3 regions of the Enterobacter sp. 6722112 genome follow, and region 3 is predicted to be linked to each of the others. Evidence: predicted binding sites of a transcription regulator. Region 3 holds the regulator's gene; each other region holds the start of a gene.
What was found. Region 3 encodes PurR, which represses purine synthesis genes. Its sites were predicted from a motif close to CANGCAAACGTTTGCNTG; they were not measured.
Positions count from the first base shown of each region.

Region 1: cvpA (colicin V production protein) is a predicted target of PurR. The motif match lies at 2,040-2,057, and genes of this name have one in related genera.
Region 2: gltS (sodium/glutamate symporter) is a predicted target of PurR. The motif match lies at 2,584-2,601, and genes of this name have one in related genera.

Region 1 is NZ_JBZWGR010000007.1:2,915,092-2,919,375, forward strand. It holds gene purF (amidophosphoribosyltransferase) at 1-1,462, opposite strand, end outside; gene cvpA (colicin V production protein) at 1,496-1,984, opposite strand; gene dedD (cell division protein DedD) at 2,205-2,900, opposite strand; gene folC (bifunctional tetrahydrofolate synthase/dihydrofolate synthase) at 2,890-4,158, opposite strand; gene accD (acetyl-CoA carboxylase, carboxyltransferase subunit beta) at 4,229-4,284, opposite strand, start outside.
Region 2 is NZ_JBZWGR010000007.1:4,500,970-4,505,253, reverse strand. It holds gene recG (ATP-dependent DNA helicase RecG) at 1-1,221, shown strand, start outside; gene gltS (sodium/glutamate symporter) at 1,225-2,427, opposite strand; gene xanP (xanthine/proton symporter XanP) at 2,653-4,044, shown strand; gene AC4OVU_RS23010 (AsmA family protein) at 4,163-4,284, shown strand, end outside.
Region 3 is NZ_JBZWGR010000007.1:1,715,804-1,720,087, forward strand. It holds gene punC (purine nucleoside transporter PunC) at 1-1,108, opposite strand, end outside; gene punR (DNA-binding transcriptional activator PunR) at 1,220-2,131, shown strand; gene purR (HTH-type transcriptional repressor PurR) at 2,149-3,174, opposite strand; gene cydH (cytochrome bd-I oxidase subunit CydH) at 3,472-3,561, shown strand; gene AC4OVU_RS09780 (MFS transporter) at 3,723-4,284, shown strand, end outside.

The sequences.
Region 1 (4,284 bases), 1.2 Mb from region 3:
TCGCATCGTCGTTACGCAGCGAATCCAGATAGTCGAGATACTGCTGGTCAACGTCTTTCGTTACGTAGATCCCATTGAATACCGAGCATTCGAACTGCTGAATATCCGGGTTCTCGGCGCGCACCGCGTCGATCAGATCGTTCAGATCCTGGAAAATCAGGCCGTCGGCACCGATGATCTGCCGAATTTCGTCTACTTCACGACCGTGAGCAATCAGCTCGTTAGCGGTTGGCATATCAATGCCATACACGTTCGGGAAGCGAATTTCCGGCGCTGCGGAGGCGAGATACACTTTCTTCGCCCCGGCCTCACGCGCCATCTCGATGATCTGCTCAGACGTCGTGCCGCGCACAATGGAATCGTCCACCAGCAGCACGTTCTTGTCGCGGAACTCGGCACGGTTAGCGTTCAGCTTACGACGTACGGACTTACGACGCAGCTGCTGGCCCGGCATGATAAAGGTGCGGCCCACGTAGCGGTTTTTTACGAAGCCCTGACGGTACGGCTTGTCCAGAATACGGGCAATTTCCAGCGCGATATCACAGGAGGTTTCAGGGATTGGGATCACGACATCAATGTCGAGATCGTCCCACTCGCGGGCAATCTTCTCGCCCAGCTTCGTCCCCATGTTGACGCGCGCGCTGTAAACGGAAATCTTGTCGATGAACGAGTCCGGACGCGCGAAGTAAACGTATTCGAACAGGCACGGGTTGCTCACCGGGTTGTCGGCGCACTGACGGGTAAACAGCTGGCCCTTCTCAGTGATGTAGACCGCTTCGCCTGGCGCGACATCACGCAGGAATTCGAAGCCCAGAGTGTCCAGCGCCACGCTTTCGGAGGCAACCATGTACTCGGAACGGCCATCGCCGAGGTCACGTTTGCCGAGCACCAGCGGGCGAATGCCATTTGGATCGCGGAAGGCCACCATGCCATGACCGATGATCATCGCCACGCAAGCGTACGCGCCACGGATCAGGCGGTTAGTCGCGGCAACGGCGGCAAAAATGTTGTCTGCTTCCAGCGGATAATGGCGGAAGTTATCCAGTTCGCTGGCAAAGATATTGAGCAGGATTTCAGAATCAGAGGTGGTGTTAATGTGGCGACGTTTCTCTTCGAACAGCTTTTTACGCAGCTCGTGGGCGTTGGTCAGATTGCCATTGTGGGCAAGCGTGATGCCATACGGGGAGTTAACGTAAAAAGGCTGAGCCTCAGAGGCGCTGGAACTGCCAGCAGTAGGATAACGAACGTGACCGATCCCCATATTACCTTGCAGACGCTGCATATGGCGGGCTTCAAACACATCGTTTACCAGGCCATTCGCCTTGCGTAAACGGAAGCAGTTGTTTGCATCAATGGTGATGATACCCGCAGCATCCTGCCCACGGTGCTGAAGCACCGTTAACGCGTCATAAATCGACTGGTTTACCGGCATGAAACCGGCGATACCGACAATACCGCACATTCGTCTTTTCCTCGTTAAGCCACATCTCAGGGTTTATGCCCTGGGCAAGAAACTCGACGAGCTTTGCAGATAGTCAAAGAACCATCTGATAATGAAGCTGAACTCCGGAATGAGCTGCGATTTTTGCCAGTCTTCACTTTTGGAGAACCCGGTAAAGGTATCCAGGAAGAACAGGATCGCGGCCACAATGAGCACGCCTCGCAACGCGCCGAAACAGATGCCGAGTACCCTGTCCGTTCCTGACAGACCGGTTTTCTCGACCAGCTGACCTATCACGTAATTGACGATAGCGCCGACAATCAGCGTCGCGATAAACAGCACCGCGATGGCGATTCCGTTTCGGACCAGTTCATCTTCAAAGCCCGTGAACCAGACAGACAGGTAAGTGTAGTAATGACTGGCAACAAAGAAAGCACAACCCCAGGTTACCAGCGATAACGCTTCACGAACAAAGCCACGGATCAGGCTAACCAGACAGGAAAAACCAATCACCGCAATGATGGCGTAATCAATCCAGACCATATGTGTCCCACGATTAAACGCCCTGTCATCCAGTTCGGGGCGAATTCTAACAGAAAAAGAAAACGTTTGCGTAGGGATTTCCTTCCCACGCGTAAATAAAAAAGGCGCTGAAAAAATGCTCAACGCCACCGCACCGTTGACGTTTCTGTGAACGTCTGCCTCCCCCTCACCCCGGCCCTCTCCCTCAAGGGAGAGGGTTAGGGTGAGGGGGTAATTTCTATCAGTTTGCGCTGTAGTTCATCACCACACCGCTCAGGCCGGAGATTTGCTTCAGCTCGCCAAGCGAACCTTTGAGCTTATCTTTAGACGCATCCGGCCCCACGAGGATACGGGTAATTTTACCCTGTACCGGCGTGGTGGGTGAAGTATAAACACGGTATCCCGCGCCGCGCAGTTTACTCACGATCTCATTGACCTTATCTGCATTTTTCAACGCACCGAGCTGAACGACATAGGCTTTACCCGTAGGGGCGGCCTCCTGCTGGGTCTGTTTGGCCGGTGGCGGCGTTTCCGTTGCCGCAGCCAGCTGCTCGTCGGCTTTGTCACGCTGCGGTTTAGGCTGCGTTTTCTCTACCGGCTTCGGTTTTTCAACCGGTTTGGGTTGCTCTACCGGTACAGGATCGATTTCAACGTTGTTATTCGCGGCCAGACGCGACGGATCAAGAGACGGCGCGGCTGCATCACCTGCGCGCACCTCTTCCGCTGCACCTTCTGGCGGCTGGGCAGGCAGCGCCTGCGTTGCCGCTGGCAGCATATCGGGCTCGTCGCGATCGCCCGGTTTGGGTACCAGCGGAATGGCCGCAAATTCATCCTGGTAATGCTTTTTTTGCCCGTCGAGCAGTCCCGGGAGAATAATCACCCCGAGCGCGACCAGCACAATGGTTCCTGTTAAACGGTTCTGAAACTTACTCGCCACCGGTTCTCCCCGCGTCCATCACTTCCATGACATGTGCCACCGTGTGGAATGACCCACACACCAGCACGGTATCTTCTGGTTTAGCCTCCGCCATCGCGGCACGCCAGGCCGAAACCACACTGCTGTAGATTTCGCCTTTACCGAGATGTTCCATCAACTGCTCAGCAGTCGCGCCGCGCGGCCCTTCCAGAGGAGCACAATACCAGCTATCGACCACACTCTCCATGCAGGCCAGCGTGCCGCCGATATCTTTATCATGAAGCATACCGATAACCGCCAGCACGCGCCCGGTTTTTGGTAACGATTTGAGACGTCCTGCGAGGTACGCCGCCGCATGCGGGTTATGTGCAACATCCAGAATCAGACGCGGTGACTCACTCACAATCTGAAAACGTCCCGGTAACAGTGCGTTCTGAATGCCGTCGCGGATCGCCTGCTCACTTACCGCTAATCCGCTGGCGCGCAGGGCTGCCAGCGCAGTCGCCGCGTTAGGCTGTGGCACCTGCGGCAGGGGCAGATTCTCCAGCACGCCCTGCGCATCGCTGAAGCGCCAGCCTTTGTCCTGCACCTCATACTGCCAGTCCACGCCGCGACGCAGCAGACGAGCGCCCTTCTCTTTCGCTACCTCAGCAATGGTATGCGGCATGTCCGGTTCGCCTACCACGGCAGGCTTATTGGCCCGGAAAATACCGGCCTTCTCACGGCCAATGCTCTCGCGGTCCGGGCCCAGCCAGTCGGTGTGATCCAGCGCGATGCTGGTGACGACGGCGACATCCGCATCCACCATATTGGTGGCATCCAGACGCCCGCCCAATCCCACTTCCAGGATCACCACGTCCAGCTGCGCCTGCTTAAACAGCCACAGCGCCGACAGGGTGCCGTATTCGAAATAGGTTAATGAGGTTTCGCCGCGCGCAGCTTCGATAGCGGCAAACGACGCCGTATGGGCGGATTCCGCCAGCTCGGTGTTTTGCACGCGCACGCGCTCGGTATAACGCACCAGATGCGGCGAGCTGTAAACGCCAACCTTGTACCCCGCCGCCATCAGGACAGATTCCAGCGTGCGGCAGGTGGTGCCTTTACCGTTAGTGCCGGCCACGGTAAATACGAAAGGCGCGGGTTTCAACACGTCAAGACGCGCGGCAACCTGGCTTACGCGCTCAAGGCCCATGTCGATAGTTTTACTGTGCAGGTTTTCCAGATAAGAAAGCCACGCGGCCAGGGGCGACGTGGCTTGAGGAATGCTTTTATTTTCCATGATGCCCGGTTGTCATTAACGGTTTAGAAAGCAAAAGGGCAGCGCCATTCGGCCCTGCCCTTTTCAGTTATCAGGCCTCGGGTTCCTGATCCGGTACCACCACGCCTTCGCGCGGCTCGTCCGGGT
Region 2 (4,284 bases), 2.8 Mb from region 3:
GTGCCGATGATGCGCCTGGTGCAGGGCGACGTGGGTTCCGGGAAAACGCTGGTCGCCGCGCTGGCCGCTTTGCGCGCCATCGCCCACGGTAAGCAGGTGGCGCTGATGGCGCCGACGGAACTGCTGGCCGAGCAGCACGCCAACAATTTCCGTAATTGGTTCGCCCCGCTGGGAATTGAAGTGGGCTGGCTGGCTGGGAAGCAGAAGGGCAAAGCGCGCCTTGCGCAGCAGGAAGCCATTGCCAGCGGGCAGGTGCAGATGATTGTCGGCACGCACGCCATTTTCCAGGAACAGGTGCAGTTTAACGGCCTGGCGCTGGTCATTATCGACGAACAGCACCGCTTTGGTGTTCATCAGCGTCTGGCGCTGTGGGAGAAAGGTCTGCAACAGGGCTTCCACCCGCATCAGCTGATCATGACCGCCACGCCGATTCCGCGCACCCTGGCGATGACGGCCTATGCCGATCTGGATACCTCCACCATCGACGAACTCCCCCCGGGCCGTACGCCGGTGACGACGGTCGCCATTCCGGACACGCGCCGCAACGACATCATTGACCGCGTGCGCAACGCCTGCACCCACGAAGGACGTCAGGCTTACTGGGTCTGTACCCTGATTGAAGAGTCTGAGCTGCTGGAAGCGCAGGCTGCCGAAGCCACGTGGGAAGAGTTAAAGCTCGCCCTGCCGGAGCTGAACGTCGGTCTGGTTCACGGGCGCATGAAGCCTGCCGAGAAGCAGGCGGTGATGCAGTCGTTCAAACAGGGCGAGCTGCATTTGCTGGTCGCGACCACGGTCATCGAAGTGGGCGTGGACGTGCCGAACTCCAGCCTGATGATTATTGAGAACCCGGAGCGCCTGGGCCTGGCGCAGCTCCACCAGCTACGAGGCCGCGTGGGCCGTGGCGCGATCGCCTCTCACTGCGTGCTGCTCTACAAAGCCCCTCTGTCGAAAACCGCGCAGATGCGTTTGCAGGTATTACGCGACAGCAATGACGGCTTCGTCATTGCGCAAAAAGATCTGGAGATCCGCGGCCCGGGCGAACTGCTGGGCACGCGTCAGACGGGTAACGCCGAGTTTAAAGTAGCGGATTTATTGCGCGATCAGGCCATGATCCCCGAAGTACAACGCCTTGCGCGTCATATTCATGAACGCTACCCCGAACAGGCGGCAGCGTTAATTGAACGCTGGATGCCGGAAACCGAGCGGTATTCCAACGCCTGACGATCAGCCAAACATCGGCAGCATCAGGTAGAGCTTAATGACCAGCGCGTTGACGATATCAATGAAGAATGCGCCCACCATCGGCACCACCAGAAACGCCATGTGCGACGGGCCGAACCGTTCGGTGATCGCCTGCATATTCGCGATGGCCGTTGGCGTCGCTCCCAGACCAAATCCACAGTGACCCGCAGCCAGTACCGCCGCATCATAGTTTTTGCCCATCATGCGCCAGGTAACAAAGATGGCATACAGCGCCATGAACACGGCCTGCACCGCCAGGATCGCCACCATCGGCAGCGCCAGCGAGGCCATTTCCCACAGCTTGAGGCTCATCAGCGCCATCGCCAGGAACAGCGACAGGCTGACGTTCCCCAGCACGGACACTGCGCGCTCAAAGACGCGGTAGAAGCCCATCTGCGCCAGACCGTTGCTCAGGATCACCCCGATAAACAGCACGCAGACAAAGGTTGGCAGTTCGAAAGCCGTTCCCGCCAGCCATTGCGCAACGATTTTGCCCACGGTAAGGCAGATGGCAATCATGGCGATGGTTTCAATCATCACCAGCGAGGTGATGCTGCGGCCAACGTCCGGTTTTTCAAATGCGGTCGGCACCATTTCATCGTCTGGCCTGCCTTCCGGCGTGGTGGAGTGTTTCACCAGATAGCGCGCCACCGGGCCGCCAATCAGCCCGCCAAGCACCAGGCCAAAGGTCGCGCAGGCCATTGCCACTTCCGTTGCGTTTTCAAAGCCATAGCGTTCGATGAACAGCTTGCTCCACGCCGCGCCCGTTCCGTGGCCACCTGACAGGGTAATCGACCCCGCCAGCAGACCCATCAGCGGATCCAGCCCCAGCAGCGACGCCATACCGATGCCGATGGCGTTTTGCATCAGCAGCAGGCCCACCACAACAATCAGAAACACGCCCAGCACCTTGCCGCCCGAACGCAGGCTTGCGAGGTTAGCGTTCAGGCCGATAGTAGCAAAGAAGGCCAGCATCAACGGATCTTTCAGGGACATATCAAAATCTATTTCCCAGCCCATGCTTTTTTTCAGTACCAGCAGGGCCAGCGCCACCAGCAATCCACCGGCGACAGGTTCAGGAATGGTGTACTTTTTCAGAAAGGAAACACTGTGTACCAGCTTGCGACCAAGCAGAAGAACCAGCGTTGCGGCAACAAGGGTCGACAACGTATCGAGATGAATCATAAAAGGCTCCTGTTATGCGCGTGTTCCATACACACGCGGCGTTATCCTGGGCCGGGTGATGCTCGTCATGAGCCGCCGGCGCGAAAAGTGTAATTTTTTTTTCCTGTTCGTTGTAGAAAACCTGCTCACACCGGCAGATTTTCTCTCTTTTTTTTGCTGGCAATCGTTTGCTTTTACCAGGTGGTCAGCTAGAATGCCCGCTTTTCCACCGTGGGATTGCCGCCGATGTCTGTTAACACTCTGGAGTCTGCTGATGCGCAACCGATTGCGCAGAAGCAAAACAGCGAACTGATTTACCGCCTTGAAGATCGTCCCCCGCTGCCTCAAACCCTGTTTGCCGCCTGCCAGCACCTGCTGGCGATGTTCGTTGCGGTCATCACGCCGGCTCTGCTGATTTGCCAGGCGCTGGGGTTACCGGCGCAGGATACGCAACACATCATCAGTATGTCTCTGTTCGCTTCCGGCGTGGCCTCCATCATTCAAATTAAAGCCTGGGGTCCGGTGGGCTCGGGTTTGCTGTCGATTCAGGGCACCAGCTTTAACTTTGTGGCGCCGCTGATCATGGGCGGTACGGCACTGAAAACCGGCGGCGCAGATGTCCCGACGATGATGGCGGCGCTTTTCGGCACCCTGATGCTGGCAAGCTGCACAGAGATGATCATTTCCCGCGTTCTGCACCTGGCGCGCCGGGTGATCACCCCGCTGGTCTCCGGCGTGGTGGTGATGATTATCGGCCTGTCACTGATCCAGGTGGGTCTGACCTCCATCGGGGGCGGCTACGCGGCAATGAGCGACCATACCTTCGGCGCGCCGAAAAACCTGCTGCTGGCAGGCGTGGTGCTGGCGATCATTATTCTGCTTAACCGCCAGCGTAACCCGTACCTGCGCGTGGCATCGCTGGTGATCGCCATGGCGGCCGGTTACCTGCTGGCGTGGGCGCTGGGCATGCTGCCGGAAAACACCACCCCAACCAACAGCGCGTTGATTACCGTGCCAACGCCGCTCTACTACGGCCTGGGCATTGACTGGAGTCTGCTCCTGCCGCTGATGCTGGTCTTTATGATCACTTCGCTGGAAACCATTGGCGATATCACCGCCACCTCCGACGTGTCCGAGCAGCCGGTCTCCGGCCCGCTGTACATGAAACGTCTGAAAGGCGGCGTGCTGGCGAACGGACTGAACTCGTTTGTCTCGGCGGTGTTCAACACCTTCCCGAACTCCTGCTTTGGCCAGAACAACGGCGTGATCCAGCTGACCGGCGTGGCCAGCCGCTACGTGGGCTTCGTGGTAGCGCTGATGCTGGTGGTCCTCGGCCTGTTCCCGGCGGTGAGCGGGTTTGTGCAGCACATCCCTGAGCCGGTGCTGGGCGGCGCGACGCTGGTCATGTTCGGTACCATCGCGGCCTCTGGCGTGCGTATCGTCTCCCGCGAGCCGCTGAACCGCCGCGCAATCATGATTATTGCGCTGTCTCTCGCCGTAGGGCTTGGCGTCTCCCAGCAGCCGATGATTTTGCAGTTTGCCCCGGACTGGGTGAAAAACCTGCTCTCTTCCGGCATCGCCGCGGGCGGTATTACCGCTATTGTGCTGAATCTCATTTTCCCGCCTGAAAAGAACTGATCCCCACACGGCAGGCTGTCAATGCCTGCCGTGACATCTCTTTACACCATTCCCGCCTTGAGCATTGCGCATAAATCGTGCATAACACCCTTATGTGCGTTTCGCGGGAAGGAAGACCATGAAATTTATTGGAAAGCTGCTTATCTATCTTCTGGTAGCCCTGCTCATTGTAGTGCTCGCCTTTTATTTTCTGCTCCAGACCCGCTGGGGCGCATCGCAGGTCAGCAGCTGGATCACGGT
Region 3 (4,284 bases):
TGACCAGCATCACGCTGGTGGTGGTGAGCAGCGGGGTTGCAATCAACGCCGAGACCACGAGACTTGCCAGGAAGCACAGGCCAAGTTGCAGGGTATTTTGCAGCGCGGCAGCGCGGCCTGTCGCCTGCGGGAATGGACGCAACGCCTGGGCTACAACGATAGGGTAGATAGCCCCGTTAGCGATCGCCATGACGCAGAACGGAATCAAAATTTCTGCAAGCCCGGCGCCGGGAATAAAGCCGACAGCCCAGGTCGCAATCACGCTTAGCGCATACAGCACCAGCAGCCAGGGCAGCATCTGTTGGCCTTCCCATTTTTGCAGCGCGGCGCGACAGCCATAGCCACCCACCAGGAAGGCGATGGTCTGTGGTACATAACTCAGGCCGATAGCCGCCGGGCTGTAGCCCATGTCATGCAGAATGAACGGCGAACCGGTTAGCCAGGCAAAGAAGCTGGCAGAGCAGGCAGCATAAATCAGCACGTTACCGCGATAGGCTTTCGACCGCAGTAAAGAGGTAAAGGTGATGGGCTTTGCGTCCGGATGCGTCTCTTTTTTATGCGCAGGTTTAAGCCCGAAAGCAGGCAGCATCAGGACCAGCGTAATAGCAAAGAGCGTGGCGAAAATAGCCTGCCAGTCGAAATGCGCGAGGATCCAGCTGCCCAGTAACGGGGCAAGCGCCGGCGACAGGCCGACCAGCGGCATTATAGTGGCGAATATGCGGTTAGTGCGCGAGGCGGGGTAGTAATCGGTCACCAGCGCCTGCCAGGTCACCGCTGCGGCGCAGACACCGACCGCCTGAATAAAGCGCAGCGCCAGCAACCAGGCGGCATCGCGGACCCACAGCATGCCCAGACAGCCTACGGCAAAAATCGCCAGCCCCAACAACAGGACGGGCTTACGGCCAAAACGATCCGAGAGCGGCCCCCACAGCAATTGCGCAAAAGCAAAGCCGGCGAGGAACAAACTTAAACTGGCGCTGATGGCGGCGGCAGGGGTTTGCAAATCTTCCTGCATCGCGGCGAACGCGGGCAGATACATATCGGTCGCCAAAAAGCCCAGCACGCTTAAGCCGCCGAGCCAGACTAAAAATCCTTTCCTGGGTTGCACTTTTTTCTCCTGAGGAGGCAGGTGTACGTTGGCGCAGAGTGTAGGGAGTGCAAAGCGGCTTGTGAAACGCTAATATTTGGCGGGTGCGTTCAAAAAATTTGCAGGCTAAAGATGTGGTCAGATTATTCCCTTGAAGTGGTTGATGCCGTGGCGCGTAACGGCAGCTTTACCGGTGCCGCCCAGGAGCTGCATCGCGTTCCCTCGGCTATCAGCTATACGGTGCGCCAGCTGGAAGCGTGGCTGGCGGTCCCGCTGTTCGAGCGGCGCCATCGCGACGTGGAGCTCACGCCTGCCGGAGCGTGGTTTTTGAAGGAAGGGCGGTCTGTTATCAAAAAAATGCAGATCACCCGTGAGCAGTGCCAGCAGATCGCCAACGGCTGGCGCGGGCATCTCGCTATCGCGGTGGATAACATCGTTAAGCCGGAGCGGACCCGGCAGATGATCGTCGATTTCTATCGTCATTTTTCCGACGTCGAACTGCGTGTTTCGCAGGAAGTGTTCAACGGCGTCTGGGATGCGCTGGCGGACGGCAGGGCGGAGATGGCGATTGGTGCAACCCAGGCGATCCCGGTTGGGGGGCGCTACGCGTTTCGCGACATGGGCATGCTGAGCTGGACCTGCGTGGTCGCGCGCGATCACCCGCTGGCGGCGCTGGAAGGTCCGCTGAGCGATGACACCTTACGCAACTGGCCCTCGCTGGTGCTGGAAGATACCTCCCGCTCGCTGCCCAAGCGCATTACCTGGCTGCTGGATAATCAGCGCCGCGTGGTCGCACCGGACTGGGAGTCGTCAGCCACCTGTCTGAGCGCGGGGCTGTGCGTTGGCATGGTGCCGGTGCATTTTGCGCGCCCGCGCATCGACGCGGGAGAGTGGGTGGCCTTGACGCTGGAAAACCCCTTCCCGGATGCCGCGTGCTGTCTGACGTGGCAGCAAAACGACGTCTCGCCCGCCATGGCCTGGCTGCTGGATTATCTGGGCGACAGCGAAACGCTGAACCGGGAGTGGTTGCGGGAACCAGCATAGCTGGCCCCGTAATGAGATTAACGACGGTAGTCGCGGAACGGACCGTCCGCAACGGAACGGCGTTCAATCAGGCGCGGGTGAACTTCAATGGACTGGGACTGTTCACGCTTGTTGACGATCCTGTCCAGCAGCATGTTGAAGGCCGTTTCACCCAGCGAATCTTTCGGCTGGTGAATGGTGGTCAGCGCCGGGGTAAAGAAGCGGGCGTTGCGCACGTTGTCATAGCCGATCACCGAGATATCCTGCGGGACGCGCAGGCCGAGTTCATCCGCCGCGCAGAGCGCGCCCATCGCCATGATGTCGCCGCCGCAGAACACCGCGGTAGGGCGATGCGGCTGGGAAACGATCTGCTGCATGGCGCGATAGCCCGACTCCGGCTCGAAGTCGCCCTGAACAATCCAGTTTTCCGGCACGGTGATCAGCGCCTCTTCCATCGCTTTCATGAAACCGGCCAGACGGCCAGCCCCGGTGTTACGCTCCAGCGGTCCCGGGATCACGCCAATTTCACGATGACCGCGTTCTACCAGATAACGCCCCGCCATGTAGCCGCCTTCAAAGGCGTTATCAATAACAGAGTCGGTGAAGTCTGCGCGCGCTTCGCCCCAGTCCATGACCACCATCGGAATGTGGCGATACTCTTCCAGCATGGAAAGGACCGACTCAGGGTATTCAGAACACATAACCAGCAGGCCGTCGACGCGCTTTTGCGCCATCATTGACAGGTAAGCGCGCTGTTTTTCAATGTTGTTCCACGCGTTGCCCAGAATCAGGGTATAGCCTTTCTGGAAGCAGTTTTTTTCAACGGCTTCGATGATTTCAGCAAAGTAGGCCGCTTCACTGCTGGTGGCCAGCAGGCCAATCGATTTGGTGTGATTAACCTTCAGGCTGCGGGCGACGGCACTTGGCGAGTAGTGCAGTTCTTTGATTGCCGCCCAGACGGCATTACGCGTCTCTTCAGCGACGAAACGCGTTTTGTTAATAACATGTGATACGGTTGTAGTGGAAACGTTTGCGCGTTTTGCTACGTCTTTAATTGTTGCCATTAAATGTCACTCCAGACCATATCCTAAGCTCCTGAAAAAATTGAAGGTAAACGTTTGCCTTCTCTCACCCTTATCACGCAAACATGAGTTGCGACACGCCGGGAAAACGACACAGGACGTCAGGAGGGGGTCAGTGGCCGGTACGCTAATAAATTTAGCGTGGAATTTTGTCCTATCTTGATGAAAAGGGGAAGAGGTAAAGTGGATATCCGCTTAAATCCTGGAAGATTTTTGACCTGAACTGTGTAAAAATGAGCAAGCTCACTTTTCGTAGGGTGAATAAAAGGAGAAAAATTGATGAGTACCGATCTGAAGTTTTCGCTGTTTACCACCATTGTTGTTCTTGCCCTGATTGTTGCGGGTGGTTTAACCGCTGCGCTGCACTGATTCAGGAGGGGGGAGAACCTTCTCCCTCTCTTGCCGCTATTGTTACCTCTCCGGCAAAAATCTTTTGCCAAAATGTTAACTTCTCATTTTTTGTGATTGATGTCATGCTTTTGACTTCTTAGTTCTGTGCCGGGTTATGGCACGGTATCCGGAGTCTCTTCATGAAAATCAATTTTCCCCTGCTGGCCCTGGCGATTGGCGCCTTTGGGATTGGCACCACTGAATTCTCCCCTATGGGGTTATTGCCTGTTATCGCCCGGGGTGTGGACGTCTCAATTCCTGCGGCCGGTATGTTAATTAGCGCCTACGCGATTGGCGTGATGGTGGGCGCGCCGCTGATGACGCTGCTGCTTTCCCACCGCGCTCGCCGCAATGCGCTGATTTTCCTGATGGCGATTTTCACTCTCGGAAATGTGCTTTCCGCAATTTCGCCCGATTACACCACTCTGATGCTTTCGCGCATTCTGACCAGCCTCAACCATGGCGCCTTCTTCGGACTGGGCTCGGTTGTTGCCGCCAGCGTGGTGCCAAAACATAAGCAGGCCAGCGCGGTAGCCACTATGTTCATGGGCCTCACCATCGCTAATATCGGCGGCGTTCCCGCTGCCACCTGGCTGGGAGAAGCCATCGGCTGGCGTATGTCTTTCCTCGCAACCGCCGGACTGGGCGTGGTCGCGATGGTTGCGCTGTTCTTCTCACTGCCGAAAGGAAGTGCGGGAGAAC